Regions from separate parts of the Paenibacillus sp. PSB04 genome, predicted to be linked through region 4. Evidence: riboswitches for the same ligand, from Rfam matches in the RefSeq annotation. Region 4 holds a riboswitch; each other region holds the start of a gene.

Region 1 (4,188 bases), 3.5 Mb from region 4:
GGTGAACAAAAAATGCCGGGACGATGGGCATCTTGTAGTAGAAGGCCATTGCCCTTCAGAGGCGTGAAATCCGCTGAAAGCAAATAAATCAAGCTTTAAAAGGCTGCCGCGAGGCAGCCTTTTACCGTTACTGGACAAGCAATGAGGATTAGTGATGCTAAGCATCCAACCAGAATTTAGGGATCATGATGTCGACCTCGGATGGCCACGGCGAGCCATTCCACGCTTCATCCCGTAAATGAGGAGATCAACCGCCGCACCGATGATGGCTGCCATGACGATGGAGAGAAGATATGCCGGGAACCGTAAGGGGATAAAGTAACTGTTCGTTACGAAAGCGTGTTTATCGGACAGCCAGCCCGAATACACCGGGTCATGCAGCAAGGCTTCAAGCAAGGGATTCAGCCGGATCAGTATGATGTTGGCCAAGCCCTGTCCGGAGGCATCCAGTATGCAGGTGAGGATCATACATAACGTGAGCCAAATAGAAACGCTTTTTAACAAAGACATCCCCGCCTTCAACTTGTTCTTGTCATTTATAACGCATCCTGCCGTAACTAAGTTCTATACAGCATACATAAAGCTGGTTTATTTATATCCAACTATTCTGTTGGTTGGTATAATATGGTGGAGAAGAGCGAGTCTACGGAGGTGGTTGCATGAAAGAGAGGGTGCTCGAGGCTTATACCAAGCTCGCCAAGGACTATGAACTGCATACCGATTCGGACAGCGGCGCCAACGCATACTACGAGCGTCCGGCCATGCTGGAACTGCTGCCAACGGATATGTCCGGACTTCATGTCCTTGATGCAGGCTGCGCCGCAGGATGGTATGCCGAGCAGTTCGTTTCCCGCGGGGCATCGGTATCGGCGATCGATCTCAGCCCTGATATGGTGGAGGCGGCCAAACGGAGAGTCGGCAGTCAAGCGGAGATTCGGGTTCACGATCTAAGCGAACCGCTGCCGTACAGTGCGAATAAGTTCGACTTGATTCTTAGTTCGCTAACGCTGCATTACATCGAAGACTGGGATCCCCTGTTCCGTGAGTTTCAGCGGGTTTTGAAGCCCGGAGGAACGTTATTGTTTTCGGTGCATCATCCGTTTATGGACTTTACTGTTTTTAAGAGACCGGATTATTTTGTACGGGAGCTGCTTGTAGACCGGTGGACGAAGAAGGAGGCAGGCAGCGTTGAAGTGACGTTCTTCCGCAGACCCCTGCAGGAAATCGTCAATACGACGTCAAGCTGGTTTGTACTGGACCGGCTTGTCGAACCAAGGCCGGTTCCCGAGTTTCTGGAGCGGCTGCCGGAGTCGGCCGACTTCTACCAGCGGATTCTGCATCACCCGCATTTTTTAATTGTGAAAGCCCACAAGCCGGAGTGAGAGAGGAAGAGTCGCTGCGGTAGGCAAGAAACAATCGGCATAATTTTACTCTGAGAATGGCTTCATTCCAAAGGCCCTGACCGGCCCAAAACGGAGGGTTTGGCAATGATTGTGATCGACCTTATCTTTTTTCTAATGGAGCTGTGTGCACTGGCAGCCTTTTGCCTGTGGGGATTTAAGCTGGATACCGCCTTGTGGATCCGTATCGTGGCAGGAATAGGTTCGCCGATTGTCGTTGCTGTTTTTTGGGGCATGTATGTCGCACCGAAAGCGACCTTTCCGGTGACGCTTCCCGTCCGGGCTGTGCTGCAGCTGATTGTATTCGGTCTGGCCGCGGCTGCGCTGTACGGATCGGGTTATCGAAAGGCCGCTGTCATTTATGCCGCTGTCGTCATCGTCGAGATGATCCTTTCTTACGCGTTGAAAAGATAAACACTTGAAGGTGAAAGAAGATCCGCATAAACGATTGACAAGCTTTTTCCCGGTATCCCGCCAGCAGCTTTTTTTGTTTGACAACACCGGCAAACGGAGCTACAGTTATTCATGAACTTGTAAAATATCATACGAAAATCCACTAGGGGAGCTGCGGAGGCAGCTGAGACAAGTAATCGCTTGGACCCTTTGAACCTGATCCGGTTAATACCGGCGGAGGGAAGTGGAGCAGGCCTTTACATACGCAACTTTCTTGATGTGATCCATTCAGGATGACACTGCAAATAGCGGCCGCTCCATTTCGGGGCGGCTTTTTTGTGTTGGCTCCCCCGCGCCCCGACATGCGATTTTCGTCAAAATTTACGGAGGTGCATTATTATGACCCGGTTTACCGAAGAATTGAGACACGCGGCAGATCCCATTTACCAAGCGATCTTCCAGCATCCGTTTGTACGGGGGATTGCGGAAGGTACCTTGTCCAAGGAGCAGCTGATTCACTATGTGAAGCAGGATTTTGAATATCTAAATGCCTACATCCGGATCTACGGCATTGCCATATCCCGATGCGATTGTCGGCAGACGACCGCGCTTTTCAACGAACAGATTTCGTTTATTTTGAACAGCGAAACGCATCCCCACCAAAACTTTTGTGATGTCGCCGGTGTTGCATATGAGGAACTGCAAGGCTATCCGCTGGCCCCATCGGCCAATCATTACATCCGGCATATGCTGAACGTCGCCCACGAGGGGGGACTAGAAGATATTGTAGCTGCGCTGTTACCTTGCCCGTGGACCTATACGGAAATCGGCCAACGTCTGCTGGAGGAAGTCCAGCCGGAGAAATCCCATCCGTTTTATGAATGGATGCACTTTTACGGTGACCGGGAAAGCGGCGTGACGGTACAGCTGCGGCAGCTGATCGACGAATGGGCGGAGGGCCTTCCTCCCGCAAGAAAAAAACGGCTGATGGAGCATTTTCTGACCAGCTGTCAGCTGGAGTACATGTTCTGGGATATGGCGTTTACGCTTGAGGATTGGCCGGTTTCCCTGGCTGCAGCGGAAGGGGTGGGACGATGACCGCCGATATGTTTCCGTCCGGACTCATCCAGCTTCCTTTACGGATAAAAGAGCAGCGTCCGCTCATTCACAACATAACGAATGTGGTCGTGACCAACTTTACGGCCAACGGCCTGCTTGCCCTTGGCGCCTCCCCGGTTATGGCCTATGCCAAAGAGGAGGTGGCCGATATGGCTCGGGTCGCCCAAGCCGTCGTCCTGAATCTCGGAACCCTGAGCAGCGAATTGGTGGAAGCGGCGATCATCGCCGGCCGATCGGCTAATGATCATGGCGTTCCGGTGTTCCTGGATCCCGTCGGCGCGGGAGCGACCGCATTTCGCACGGAGGCTGCGCTGCGGATTTTGCGCGAGGTCCGCGTATCACTGGTTCGGGGCAACGCAGCGGAGGTTGCCCATCTCATTGGTGAATCCGGCCCGATAAAAGGCGTCGACGCAGGGGAGGCCGGGGAATCCGCTCCCGCCGACTTGGCGGCACGGGCGGCACACCGTCTGGGGACGCTCGTCGCCATTACCGGGCAAGAAGATGTGATCACCGACGGAACGAGAGGATACTTGATCCGGGGCGGACATCCGATGCTGACCCAAGTCACCGGAACCGGCTGCTTGCTGACATCGGTGATCGCCGCCTTTGGAGCAGTCGAATCCGATCTGCTGTCCGCCGGCGCGGCCGCCTTGGCGTACTACGGTGAAGCGGCCGTTCGGGCATTTGAGCGGGCAGGCTTTGAGGGGCCGGGAAGCTTCCAAATCGCTTTCCTCGACGCGTTGTCTGTAATGGACCGGCATCCGCTGGAGGAAGGAACCATTACCGCTCTTCTGGAGTCGGCAGGAAGGGGATTTGTGCAATGAGCATCTCGAAAGCATTGACGGTAGCCGGTTCTGACAGCGGCGGCGGGGCAGGCATCCAGGCGGATATCAAAACGTTCCAGGAGCTCGGCGTATTCGGTATGTCGGCCATTACAGCCATTACCGTTCAAAACACACTCGGGGTACAAGGCGTTTATCCGCTTCCTGCGGCTGCGGCAGCTGAACAAATGGATGCCGTGGGCACCGACCTCGGCGTGGATGCGGTCAAAACCGGTATGCTGTTCAGCGCGGATATTATTGAGGCCGTCGCAGGACGTATAGCCGCTTTTGGCTGGAGGAATGTGGTCGTCGACCCGGTTATGGTCGCCAAAGGCGGCGCGCGGCTGCTGCAGCAGGACGCGGTAGACGCGCTGAAGAACAAGCTGCTGCCGCTGGCTGCTGTCGTCACGCCGAACATTCCGGAGGCGGAAGTGCTCGCGGGGATGGCGATCCGG
Region 2 (4,188 bases), 1.3 Mb from region 4:
ATCAATGCTTCGCGTCTGAATCGTAACGATAAACAACATGATCAGCAAGGCGAGCTTCAGCGAGGGATTCGCCCGGTGCAGCCAGGTATGACGGCTCGGAGTCAAAAACCGGTTCATCCGCTCACCTCCTCCTGCGCATCCGAAGCTGCGCCTTCTCCCGCAAGCCTCCGCCTCCCGGACTTTATCGCTATCAGGCTTCCGCCTTGGATTTCCCATACCTGGGTAGCGGCCAGCTCAGCGATTTCTCGCTCATGCGTCACCATAACGATCGCCGTGCCGCTGCGGCGAAGCGCTTCGCAGTATTCCAGGATGGCAAAGGCGTTGCGGGCATCCTGCCCGAATGTCGGTTCATCCAGCAGCAACACCGCCTGACGGCGCACCGCCGCGGTGGCAACGCTCAGCCTGCGTTTCTGTCCGGTCGAGAGCTGATACGGATGCCGGTTCTCCAAGCCGTGCAAATGAAACGTCTTCAGGCAGTCTTCGGCTTTACGCTCCACCTCAGCCCGCGACATGCCGCCCTGCATGTGAAGGGAAAAGGCCGTCTCCTCCAGTACCGTCTGGGCAACAAACTGAAACTCCGGGTTCTGAAACACGAACCCGATCCGGTCCGAAGGGCAGGTCCGCTTCCTGCCCCTTCCCTGCAGCAGCCTGCCTTCCAGCACGTAGCTGCCGGCGGTCGGAAGAAGCTGCATCAGGCTCAGCAGCAAGGAGCTTTTACCCGCCCCGTTAGGACCGACAACGGCGACAAAATCGCCGGCATATACCTCCGCCTCTTCCACCATAATCGCCGGCGCATCTCCGCGGAGACCGACAAACCCCCGCAAGGAGAGGACCGGCGCCGCCAAGTCCGCACCTTGCTGCGGGGATTGCACCAGGCCGCTGTTCCATGTATCCCGGTGACGGATATAATCCTCCCAAACGCCGGGATACCAAATGCCATTTTCCTGAAGGGTCCGGCGGTACGCCGTGAAGATTTCGGCCGGCTTGCCGTCGGCCAGAATGCTTCCGTCCGGCGCGAACAGAACGATCCGGTCGACCCAGTTCACGATTTCTTCGATCCGGTGCTCGACGATCAGCACGGTCCGTCCGGCCGATACACCGCGAACCGCCTCCCAAATTTGCTGTCTCCCCTCGGGGTCCAGCAGCGCCGAGGGCTCATCCAGCAGGAGCACTTCCGGTTCCAGCAGAAGGACCGAAGCGAGCGCGAGCCGCTGCTTCATCCCCAGGGACAGCCGTTCAATCGGAGTGTGCAGCTCTTCGAGGTCCAGGCCGACCCGTCCGAGCGCCTCCCGCATCCGCGGCACCATATCCTCCCTGGCTACTTGGCGGTTCTCCAGCACAAACGCCAGCTCCTCATCGACATACGGCATGCAGAACTGGGTATCCGGGTCCTGAAATACATACCCGCACGAGCGGGGCTTCCGAATGTCCGCATATTTGAGCGGAACGTCAATGACTGCCGGAATCAACCCGCCGAGCACCTGCAGCAGCGTCGATTTCCCGCATCCGCTTGGGCCGAGCAGAAGCACCTTTTCCCCGGCCGGCACGGACAGGGAAACATCCTTGAACACGAACGCCTTCTCACCCGGAAACTTCAGGCGCAGGTCCGTTACCGAAACGGCAATTTGCCCGCTCCCTTGATCCGTCCCTTGATCCGTCCTTTGATCCGCTCCTTGACCCGTCTCATGCACTGCCGAATGCTGCATCGTCGCGATACCCCGGTTAGTCTCAGTCATGATCGAGCGCTTCATAATCCTTGGCTGTCACCGGCCGGAGCAGCTGGGTTACTCCGGTTGCTTCCAAAGCTTTGGTCAGGGCATACGCCAGGTACCCTGCGAGTACCGCCGAGCTGATTAACCGCATCACGTACTTCAACACGATCATCCATGTCGAATAGTCCGTGACGTAGCCGTAGTACACATCCACCAGGAATGATCCCAATCCCGAAGCCATGCCGGCCAGCGCCGCTACCCCCATGGAGAATTTGCGGTAACGGAACAGGGCGAAGATCAGCTCCGCGGCTAGACCTTGCGCCACGCCGTAAATCGCCAGCTGAAGGCCCCATTCACTGCCGAACAGAATTTCTACGTGAGCCGCGGCAACCTCGGCCAGGAGGGCTACGCCCGGTTTGCGGATCAGCAGCGCGGCAAGCGTCGAAGCGAGGAACCACATGCCGTACATCAGCTCATCCGCTTGGAAAAACAGCGGCTTGAACAAGTCGTTCACCGAACCCCAAAAATGGTACACCACCCCGATCACGAGGGAGAGCAGAATTGTCACGAGCAGGTCGCTGAGCTTCAGCCCCTTCGGCCGATCCATCTGCATCGTACTGCTGTTCATTTGACAACATCCTTTCTTTTTCCAAAATTGGGCAATAAAAAAACCCCCTGGATAAGCGAGGGAGATCGTCAAATAAGCCCATAAAAGGACTTGAATTCTCTACGCTGGCATTATCCAGATCAGATTCCCGGTCAGCAGCGGTTCATTAGCTGCACTCTCAGCCCGATTCGCTCGAGCTCCCGTATTCCCATATGTACACAGATGAACGCAAGGCGCGGCATCGCCGCCTCCTGGTCCCGGAGCCATCGCCGTCCAAAGCGATAGATGCTTGGGTTCGATTCCGTGTAACAGGCACCTCGCCGCGATGAGTCGACGTCGGGCCCGTATTGATTCCAAAATACATGATCCTCGAAGGATTGGCAATACCATTTTTCTCCGGAGCGGTTTTCAGGATTTGTTGCATATTGATTTGGTAGCCGTTCTATGTCAATATATTCAGAGTGCTACAGGCACGTATGGAAGGGAGATTAGGCATGACAAAGAAATTACTGCGGCTCATGACAGAGCTCTCCTCGCGAAAGTGGCTCTCTTCCATGATGGGACGCTTCTCGCACAGCCGACTCAGCAGAGGGATCATCCCTACGTTTATCAAAAGCTATCAGATCCCGGCGCATGAAGCGGAGAAAGAAATCTATGAATACCGCACGCTCAACGAATTTTTTTCGCGGCGGCTGAAGCCCGGCATGCGTCCAATTCACGAAGGCGAGCACGTACTCACGAGCCCCGTCGACGCCAAGATCACCGCAATGGGTGAAATCACCTCAGGCACGATTCTGAACGTGAAAGGGCAGGATTATTCGGTGGCGGAGCTGCTTAATTTCTCTCCCCACCTGGAGTTATATAAACATGGCTATGTCTTTGTGCTGTACCTCAGCCCTACCGACTATCACCGGATCCACTCTCCAATCACAGGCGTGAAAGTGGAGAGCGAGCATATCAAGGGCCGGTGCTACCCGGTCAATGATTTTGGCATGACCCAGATGAAATCCGTGCTGTGCCGCAATGAGAGGCTGATAACGTATATCAAGGGAGCCCTGGGAGAAGTCGCGGTCGTCAAAGTCGGCGCCATGAATGTCAGCAGCATCCGCTACGACGACGAAACCGCCAATTCCTGGCGTAACGGCGATCCGCTCGCCTATTTTGAGTTCGGTTCGACCGTCGTGCTGCTGATCCAGGACGGCGCATTCACCCCGCGGACAGACCTCCGGACCGGAGATCATGTCCGCATGGGCCAGCTGCTCGGTCAGCTGCACCCGCATAAAGGCTGAACCGGAAGCGAATCCGGCTCAGCCTTTTTTGCTTAGGAGCGCGAGCATAATCCGCTGAAACCACCGGCCCGGAAGCAGCTGCTTGGCCTTTATCGTCCAGCGTGTGCCGGCAGGCAGCGCATAGCGGAATGCCGGCTTGTTCATACGTGCGATTCTCGCGATCAGCCGGGCCACATCGGCCGGATCGCCGCGCTGGTCGGCGTTGTCACGGGAAAAGGCCATCACCTGGCTCAGCATCCGCTCGTAGGGTGACCGCTCGGCGGCGCTCATCTGCGCAAATCCTTTGTCCCAAATGGCCGTTCCGTACGAACCTGGCTCCACCACAACGACATCGACGCCGAATGGCCGCATTTCTAGGGCAAGGCATTCGCTAAATCCCTCCACAGCAAACTTCGACGAGACATAGGGGCCAAAACCGGGAAATCCGACAGCCCCGCTGACGCTGCTGATCTGAATGATTTTTCCCTGATGGGCCTCCCTCATCGCGGGAAGAACGGCCTGGGTGACCGCAACCATCCCGAAGAAATTCGTTTCCAGCTGCGCCTTCCACACGTCCATCGGAATCTCCTCGATCATTCCT
Region 3 (4,188 bases), 1.9 Mb from region 4:
CTTGGAAGAACTCCGGAAGGCATTCCGGAAAGGAACCAAGCTGAAATATGTTTTTTTCTGGGGGCACCAGCCCGCGGCGGATGGATCTATTACGAAGAGCTGCTTCAGCCAGTGGTGGGAAGCGAAGTTTACCGTGGACGGCGTGGAATATGCAAGTGCCGAACATTATATGATGGCCGAGAAAGCCAGACTGTTCGGTGACGAAGAGATCAGGGAACAGATTCTCGCAGCCAAGCACCCGAAGCAGGCCAAAGATCTGGGGCGGAAGGTGAGAGGATTCGATCCGGCCGTATGGGACCGGGAAGGGTATTCCATTGTGGTCCGGGGAAACGAAGCGAAGTTTTCCCAAAACGACGATTTGAAGCAATTTCTGCTGGGCACCGGGCAGCGGGTGCTGGTAGAGGCAAGTCCCGTGGATTCGATCTGGGGCGTGGGGTTGGCCGCGGACGACGAGGCGGTCCTGAACCCGCTGCTGTGGAAAGGGAAGAACCTGCTTGGTTTTGCCTTGATGGAGGTTCGGGACCGTCTGCAGGCGGAAGAAGCCTAGCGGAAGTCCGAAACATGCACGTCGTGCGTGCGGTGCCTAGCGGGAGTGAAGAACTTGGCAGCAGTAAGCAGCACGCTGGCAATGAGGAGCACGCTGGCAATGTGGGACATGCCGTCAGTGAGGAGCCTGGCAGGAGTCAGGATCAGTCAACTGTGGGAAAAGGCTGCAAATCGAGGGTCATGCTATATAGAGGTCACCCGGCCATGCAAAAAGGTCGTTGTCGGTTACTCAGCGTAACGGGACAACGACCTTTTTTATATGCCATAATTTTGCGTTCCAGGAGACGGTCCTTCGGCTTAAGTCAGTGCGCCTTCCTGCTTTTTAAAGAACGTACGCAGCGCCTGATAGACTTCGCCCTTTTCTTTGATGACGTAATACATGAACTGATCGAGCTTGATATTCCGGTACGCGGACATCAGCGTGCTGCTCCGGTTGTACTGGTTGACTTCCCCGTAGCCGAACATGTTGCTGACTTTGAGCAGCTCGCCGATCAGCCGCACGCAGCGTTCGTTATCGGAAGTCAAGTTGTCGCCGTCCGAGAAATGGAACGGATAAATATTGTACTTGGCGGGCGGGTAGCGCCGGTCGATGATTTCCAGCGCTTTCTGGTAGGCGGACGAGCAGATCGTGCCCCCGCTTTCGCCCCGGGTAAAGAAATCCTCTTCGGTGACTTCTTTGGCCTCCGTATGGTGGGCCACAAAGACGATGTCGACCTTTTCGTATTGACGGCGCAGGAAGCGGGTCATCCAGAAGAAGAAGCTGCGTGCACAGTATTTCTCAAACGTGCCCATCGACCCGGACGTATCCATCATCGCAATGATGACCGCGCTGGAATGGGGAACGACGACGTCCTCCCACGTTTTGTAACGCAGATCGTCGGGGCTGATATGATGAATTCCCGGCTTGCCGCTGGTGGCGTTGCGCCGCAGATTTTCTAGGATCGTCCGCTTCTTGTCGATGTTAGACTGCATGCCTTTTTTGCGGATGTCGTTGAACGTGATCGATTCGGTTTCGACTTCCTGCTGCTCTTTCGGCTTCATATTCGGCAGCTCCAGCTGATCGAACAGCATGTTCTCCAAGTCTTCGAGGCTGATCTCGGCTTCCATAATGTCCTGGCCTGGCTGGTCGCCGGCTTTTTCGCCTTGACCCGGCTTTTGCACCGGATCCCTGCCCAGCACGTCTCCCACCTGGCTGTCGCCGTCTCCCTGGCCGACATGCTTTTGCTTCTGGTAGTTATAAATGAAACGGTATTCATCGAGGCTCCGGATGGGTACCTTGATGATTTGCTTACCGTCCGACATCACGATGTTTTCTTCTGTGATCAGGTCGGGCAGGTTCTGCTTGATGATTTCCTTAACCTTCTCCTGATGGCGGACCTGATCCTGGTACCCTTTCCGGTGCAGTGACCAGTCCTCCTTGGACACCACAAACAGCGAATGATCGTCTGATGGCATGTTCAGGCACCTCCCATGTTCCCATACTCAGCACAAACTTTGGCTTGTTAAACATTTATATTCACGGGCGGGGACGATATGTGATGACGCAAGAGATAAAATAAGAAGTTTGCCGCACCCAAATATATGAAATTTTGCGAGAATCGCTGCTATGGATGAGATAGGCGTTCCGATGCCGATGATCTCACTCTGGCTATTGCCAAAAGTCAGCAGTTTGGGCTATAGTGGTTGTGAAATTAAATAGGAATGCGGGTGCTGGATGAAGTCCGGCTGAGATGGCAGCCTTATGCTGCGGACCGTTAATCTGATCCAGGTAATGCTGGCGTAGAGAATATCATTCGAATTGCGGTGCCATTCGTGTATTTCTCGAATGGTTTTTTTGTGTTAACCGGGTAAGAGGGCGCTTTCGCAAGGGCGAGGGCTTACCCTTCGCGATGATAGAAGCCGGCATGAAATGGAGGGAAAGGCAAAGGGAAGAGAGGAGAAGCAGTCATGGTCGATTTTCGTCTGTATGCGATTACCGGGGAGACGTTCCATCCGGGACGCCGGCTGGTGGACGTGATGGAGCAAGCCATTCGGGGAGGCGCGGACATCGTTCAATTCCGCGACAAAACAAGCGGCAGGGAAGAACTGCTGCGCAAGGCGGCGGAGCTGCGGGAGCTGACCCGCCGCTACGGCGTTCCTTTTATCGTGAACGATCACGTTGATATCGCGATGGAGGTGGATGCGGACGGGATTCACCTCGGTCAAGGCGATATGCCGATCGCGGAAGCCAGAAAGCTTGTCGGCAACAAGATCATCGGCATATCCACCCATGCGATTTCGGAAGCGCAGCTCGCCGAAGCGGAAGGGGCGGATTATATCGGCGTCGGGCCAATCTATGCGACGGCTACGAAAGCCGATGTGGTTGATCCGGTCGGTCTTTCGTACGTTCGGGAAGTCGCCGGGATCATCAAGATCCCGTTTGTGGCGATTGGCGGCATCAAGCTGGGCAACGTGGACGAAGTGATCCGGGCCGGTGCGAGCCGCGTCTGCGCGGTGAGCGAAATCGTCGGCAGCCCTGACCCGGAAGCGGTATGCCGGGCGTTCATTCACAAGCTTGAAGGTAGAGGAGGAGCGGCGGATGGAACTGGTCATTAACGGAATAAAGCGGGAGCTGGCGGCCGAGACGGTAGCCGATGTCCTCCGCCTGCTGGGGCTGTCCGGCAGGCCGGTCATGGTGGAAGCGGACGGACAGGTGCTGAAGATCGAGCAGTGGGAGACGACTCCGGTTGTACCTGGAATGAAGCTGGAGCTGGTCCATTTCGTAGCGGGAGGTTGAAGGGAAAAATGAGCAGAGATAATTGGCAGGTTGGCGGACAGGAACTGTCGTCGAGGTTGTTTTTGGGGACCGGGCTGTTCCCCGATCCTTATGTGCAGATGGAGGCGATCAAAGCTTCGGGAACCGAGGTGCTGACGTTCGCTATCCGCCGGATCCATCTCGATTCGGTGGAGGATGATTCGATTCTGCAGCATGTGGAGCCTCAGAAATACATCTACCTTCCCAACACGTCCGGGGCGACAACGGCCGAAGAGGCGGTCCGGATAGCCCGGCTGGCGCGGGCTTCGGGACTCAGCGACTGGATCAAGGTGGAGATTAGCGCCAATAAGCGCACGCTCCTGCCCGATCCGATTGAAACGTTAAATGCGACGGAAATATTGGTCAAGGAAGGCTTTACGGTACTGCCGTATATCTCCGACGATCCGGTGATCTGCAAAAAGCTGGAGGAGGCAGGGGCAGCCGCGGTGATGCCTGGCGCAGCGCCCATCGGGACCGGCCTCGGCATTCTGAATCCGTACCATCTCGGATTGATCGTGGAGGAGCTGTCGGTCCCTGTCATCGTAGATGCGGGGCTGGGGACAGCCAGCGACGTGGCGCTCGCGATGGAGCTGGGAGTCTCCGGCATTCTGATGAATACCCCGGTGGCCAAAGCCAAAGACCCCGTGATGATGGCCCGGTCGATGAGGCTGGCGATTGAGGCGGGGCGTTTGGCCTACTTGTCCGGGCGGATTCCGAAGAAGAAATATGCTTCGGCCAGCAGCGGCCTGGAATCGCTGGTCATCGAATAAAAAAGGATGGACAGGGGGCTGTAACAATGAGCGGAGACATCATTGTCATGGGGGGCGGCATTATCGGATTATCCAGCG
Region 4 (4,188 bases):
TCATGCGCATGTAGTTCATCATGACGGGATCGGTCTGCTTCAAGCCGCCCAGGGCGGCGACCGCCACCGGGAAAAAGCAGACGAGCGTGATGACGATCAGCTTGGGCAGGAGGCCGAAGCCGAACCAGATCATCAGCAGGGGGGCGAGGGCGATGGTCGGGATATTTTGACTTAGAATGAGCAGCGGATACAGCGCCTGCTTCAAAAAAGGAATCAAATGCAGAATCAGTGCGATGACCAGCCCGATGGCGGTTCCGATGGCGAAGCCGAACACGGTCAGCTTCAGCGTGGCCCACACATGCTCCCACAAGCCGCCGGAAGCGGCCGCGGCTTCCCGGGCGATGTCGCTCGGCGCAGGCAAAATCCATTGTTCAATATGGAACAGGGAGGTCAGCAGCTGCCATACGAGCAAAAAGAAGATGACCGCCACGAGGGGCGGCCATACGTTTTTCCACCAGCTTCTCATGGACGGTACTTCTCCGTCAGCTTGTCCATGCTGATTCCGCCGGGATTATGGGCGATTTTGACCTGGGAGATGATACTCGGGCTGCCTGCAGCCACCAGAGCTTCGTGCATTTTGCGCACGACGTCCAGCAGCTCCTCCAGCTCGCCCTCCATCGTCGTTTCCAGCGGGTGCACCTCATGCTTCACGCCGGACTGCTGAATGACCTCAATGGCACGGTCGACGTAGGCGTAAGAGTCTTCGTTGCCCGGCGTCTTCGGGATCACCTGAATGCTTAACAGCGTATTGGCCATGCGAATCTACTTCCTCTCTTCATAGGTTACGGTATCTCTTAGGTTATGTGTGGCTTATTGTTCCGGCAAAAAATCGTTCGTGTACGCGCTCTTCACGTCCAGCGGCTTGTCCAGCAGCTTGTGATCGTACATCCAGTCGGAATAGCCCTTCCAGATTTGTTCCTTCTGCTCGCCCCAGCGGGCTGCGTCGTCTTGATATTTAGGACTTAACCATTTCTGGCTTTCGATCACCAGCTGCTTATTGAGGTCGGGCACGTCCTTCAGCAGCAGGTTGGCAGCTTCTTCCGGCTTGTCGATCGCGTACTGATAACCTTTGGCGGTCGCGCGCATAAACGCTTTAACCAGCTCGGGGTCATCCTTGATCTGCTTCTCGTTCGTTACGAGAACCGGCGTGTAGTAGTCCAGCTTCTCGGAATAATCTTTGACATACAGCATGTCCAGCGGCTCGCCGCGCAGCTTCGCCTCGATTCCGGTCCAGCCGTAGAAGATCCAGGCGAAGTCGATGTCCCGCTTCACGGCGGTAAAATAATCGGCGTCGCCCATGTTGACGATTTTCACCTTCTTCACATCCGCCTTGTCGATCTCCATGATGGAGCCCATGACAGCTTCTTCGACAGGGGAACCCCAGCCGCCGTAGGTTTTGCCTTCAAAATCCTTCGGCGTCTTGATCCCCCGGTCCACCGGTGCGGCAAAGCCCGACGTATTGTGCTGGATGACCGCGGCGATCGAGACGAGCGGCACGCCCTGCGTGCGGGCCTGGGTCACGCTCTCCTGATAGCTTACGCCGAAGGGCGCCTTGCCGGAAGCGACCATGGCGTCGGCGCCGGTGGAGCCCGGCTGCACGATCTCGACGTTCAAGCCTTCTTCTTTATAATAGCCCAAGTCTTTGGCAGCATAGAGCCCAGTATGGTTCGTGTTGGGCGTCCAGTCGAGGACGACTTTGACGTCCTTCAGCGGCTTCGCTGCGGTGTTGTCCTGGCCTGCCGTGGTGTCGGAAGCGGATGTTCCTTCTCCGCCGCCCGTATTGTTCTGGCTGCCGCCGCATCCGGCAAGCGCCAGTACGAGCATGCAGACCAGCAGCAGGCCGATGGATTTGTTCTTCATGGCTTTCTCTCTCCTTTGATGTCCGGCCGTTCTTATTCTCTCTGTGGAAGCATCGACCGGTGATCCCCTCTCCCCGTTATATTTAGAATCGTAAGCCGATCTGAGTGACTGAATCATCGAAGCATTCGCAAGGCGTAATCCCGTTTTTCACTAGTATGAATGAAAAAAGCGCCCCGTAAACGGGACGCTTCATATGCGCAAGATCAGCACGGCTTGTAAGCCGTGACAAACGGTTTCCTACGCTGGCATTACCCAGATCAGGTTAAAAGGGTCAGTATCTTGAAGGGATACAATCTCAGCCGGCCAATTCCAGCACCCCGGATTCTATAAGGTTTTCGGGTTGTTTTCCTCCCATATTATAGTCCATCCCCATGGGGGTGTCCAGACATCCGCCCGATTCCAGATTATCTCTGGAAAAATTCGATCCATTCTTTTTCCGGACCATAGATAAAGAAATATTGGTATCCGTTCGGCAGGGTCACGATTTCCTGATCGATCAGCTCCACGCCGTCGAGCGCCTGGATCCGCTCAAATTCCTTCTGAATATCGTCGACATGGATCGCAAAATGGTGCACCGTGCCCTCAGCCGGCAGGTCGTAGCTGTAGCCTTGAATGAGCTCGATTTCCGTCTCGTTACTGCCCCCGAAGCCGAGAAACGCCAGCTGGAACACGCCGTTGGTGTGTGTCAGCCTGCCTTTCAGCTCCAGGCCCACGATCTCGGTATAAAATCGGATGGTTGACTCCAAATCCCGTACGACGATGCCGACATGATCCAAACGTTTATTAGCCATATGTATAAGCTCCTTTTCATAGTACTTATAAGTAATGGGTTTGCCCTAAATTAAGGCCATTATAGCATTTAAATCCGAGGTGTAAGGCAACTTTATGTAAACATCATTGTTTATAAATGATAGGCTGTTTGGTGGCATCGTTAGGTATTGAAATAGTCAGGAACGGGGGGAGAGGGCCCTGAAAAAAATAATTGCGGCATGGCTTTTCATATGTATGTTGACAGCATGTACCGGGCCATCATCCAGTGGAGGGGACATAACGATACTCGATAAGCAGCTCATTGGCTCGACATACTGGATTGTCGCCGAGAACACCCATAGTAAAGAAGAAGGAGCATTTAAAATTAAAGTCGATAATGAAAACACTTGGAACTTGTTAGAGGTCGGAAGAACGTACCTATCGACATACTCCTACAAGTCGTTGGACAAAGGAGCCAAACTGGAAAGTGTCCGCCATATCAATGAAGGGCAGTCAGCAACGAATTAGAACCACTAAAAAAAGCCCAGGATGTCCATCAGACGATCCCCGGGCTTATTTTAGTTCCCGCGCTGCTTCTTCTTCGCATAAAATTCGGCCGCCTTATGGCGGTTGCCGCAAGTGTCCATGCTGCACCAGCGCCGCTTGCCGCTCTTAGAGGTGTCCACAAAATGCAGGATGCAGTCGTCATGCTCGCAGATCCGGATGCGGTCCGAAGATACGCTTGCCAGTGTCTCGAACAGGGAGCGGACGATGGGGTACAGCACGCCTTGGACGGCGGTTTGTCCGTAGGTGATGAGATGGGGGAGGCCTTGGGCATCCCGCTCAGCCCGGAGCGCCACGTCTAACCGCGAAGCTTCGGCCTCCATGGCGGCGAATGCGTCATCCGACAAGGTACCGCCATGGTCCAGGTCTTCTAGAACGAGCCGGCACACGCCGCGCAGACGGAGCAGTTCGGGCAGCAGGTCTTCCCGCGTCACAGCTGAAGCTGCCCCTGCGGTATTGTTCAAGCCGTGCAATTCATTATCGTGGAGCCATTCGTCTAAATAACCTGGCTCCTCCAGCATATCCGTGACCCGGTGCTCCCGCATGCGCACCGTATTGGCGAGATTGATCCACAGGGCGCCCCCCAGCACGTTGCGGGAAGGGGATTTATCCATGATGCGTCATCCTTTATAGAGTAATCGTTTCCTTTGTGTTCAGGAATGCTATGTCCATTGTATCACCAACTGCAGCCCGCAGGCGATTTTGCCAATCGGGAGTCTGCAGGTATACAGGCGGATGGTGGATGGCGGTATGGTGGATCGGCACCAGCCGTTTGGCCCCGAGAACGCGTGCGGCCGCGGCCGCTTGTTCTGGAAGCAGCGTAATCGGCATGCCGCTGGGCGGCTGACGATCAGGACGTTCCAGAACGGCACCGTTCACCGGCAGGCATACCGCATCGAATGGGCCGTGAGCCGCGGCAATCTTCCACCAGTAACCGTGCCACAGCGTATCTCCGCAGTGGAGCAGGCGGTGCTCGCCGTCGCTCAGCGCCCAGGCGATCTGCACGTCTCCGAC

Evidence for each region. A riboswitch is a leader RNA that binds a small molecule or an ion and turns the genes downstream of it on or off. The one in region 4 is predicted to bind thiamine pyrophosphate.
Region 1: it holds a riboswitch for thiamine pyrophosphate, as region 4 does, so the genes downstream of both, tenA (thiaminase II) here and K2F33_RS08785 (ABC transporter substrate-binding protein) in region 4, are expected to answer to the same signal.
Region 2: it holds a riboswitch for thiamine pyrophosphate, as region 4 does, so the genes downstream of both, K2F33_RS14685 (ECF transporter S component) here and K2F33_RS08785 (ABC transporter substrate-binding protein) in region 4, are expected to answer to the same signal.
Region 3: it holds a riboswitch for thiamine pyrophosphate, as region 4 does, so the genes downstream of both, thiE (thiamine phosphate synthase) here and K2F33_RS08785 (ABC transporter substrate-binding protein) in region 4, are expected to answer to the same signal.

The regions. Positions count from the first base shown of each region.
Region 1 covers NZ_CP081301.1:5,712,740-5,716,927, reverse strand. Annotated here, with positions in the region: gene K2F33_RS26295 (response regulator transcription factor) at 1-5, shown strand, start outside; gene K2F33_RS26290 (hypothetical protein) at 184-510, opposite strand; gene K2F33_RS26285 (class I SAM-dependent methyltransferase) at 660-1,382, shown strand; gene K2F33_RS26280 (YrdB family protein) at 1,488-1,814, shown strand; TPP riboswitch at 1,949-2,053, shown strand; gene tenA (thiaminase II) at 2,193-2,891, shown strand; gene thiM (hydroxyethylthiazole kinase) at 2,888-3,736, shown strand; gene thiD (bifunctional hydroxymethylpyrimidine kinase/phosphomethylpyrimidine kinase) at 3,733-4,188, shown strand, end outside.
Region 2 covers NZ_CP081301.1:3,185,527-3,189,714, reverse strand. Annotated here, with positions in the region: gene K2F33_RS14695 (energy-coupling factor transporter transmembrane component T family protein) at 1-117, opposite strand, end outside; gene K2F33_RS14690 (ABC transporter ATP-binding protein) at 114-1,736, opposite strand; gene K2F33_RS14685 (ECF transporter S component) at 1,729-2,340, opposite strand; TPP riboswitch at 2,420-2,533, opposite strand; gene asd (archaetidylserine decarboxylase) at 2,814-3,608, shown strand; gene K2F33_RS14675 (SDR family oxidoreductase) at 3,627-4,188, opposite strand, start outside.
Region 3 covers NZ_CP081301.1:7,298,379-7,302,566, reverse strand. Annotated here, with positions in the region: gene K2F33_RS33515 (riboflavin biosynthesis intermediates N-glycosidase) at 1-547, shown strand, start outside; gene yhbH (sporulation protein YhbH) at 844-2,001, opposite strand; TPP riboswitch at 2,240-2,349, shown strand; gene thiE (thiamine phosphate synthase) at 2,494-3,141, shown strand; gene thiS (sulfur carrier protein ThiS) at 3,125-3,322, shown strand; gene K2F33_RS33495 (thiazole synthase) at 3,331-4,110, shown strand; gene thiO (glycine oxidase ThiO) at 4,137-4,188, shown strand, end outside.
Region 4 covers NZ_CP081301.1:1,855,307-1,859,494, forward strand. Annotated here, with positions in the region: gene K2F33_RS08775 (ABC transporter permease) at 1-466, opposite strand, end outside; gene K2F33_RS08780 (thiamine-binding protein) at 463-756, opposite strand; gene K2F33_RS08785 (ABC transporter substrate-binding protein) at 811-1,860, opposite strand; TPP riboswitch at 2,078-2,190, opposite strand; gene K2F33_RS08790 (VOC family protein) at 2,265-2,651, opposite strand; gene K2F33_RS08795 (CGNR zinc finger domain-containing protein) at 3,189-3,788, opposite strand; gene K2F33_RS08800 (MBL fold metallo-hydrolase) at 3,802-4,188, opposite strand, start outside.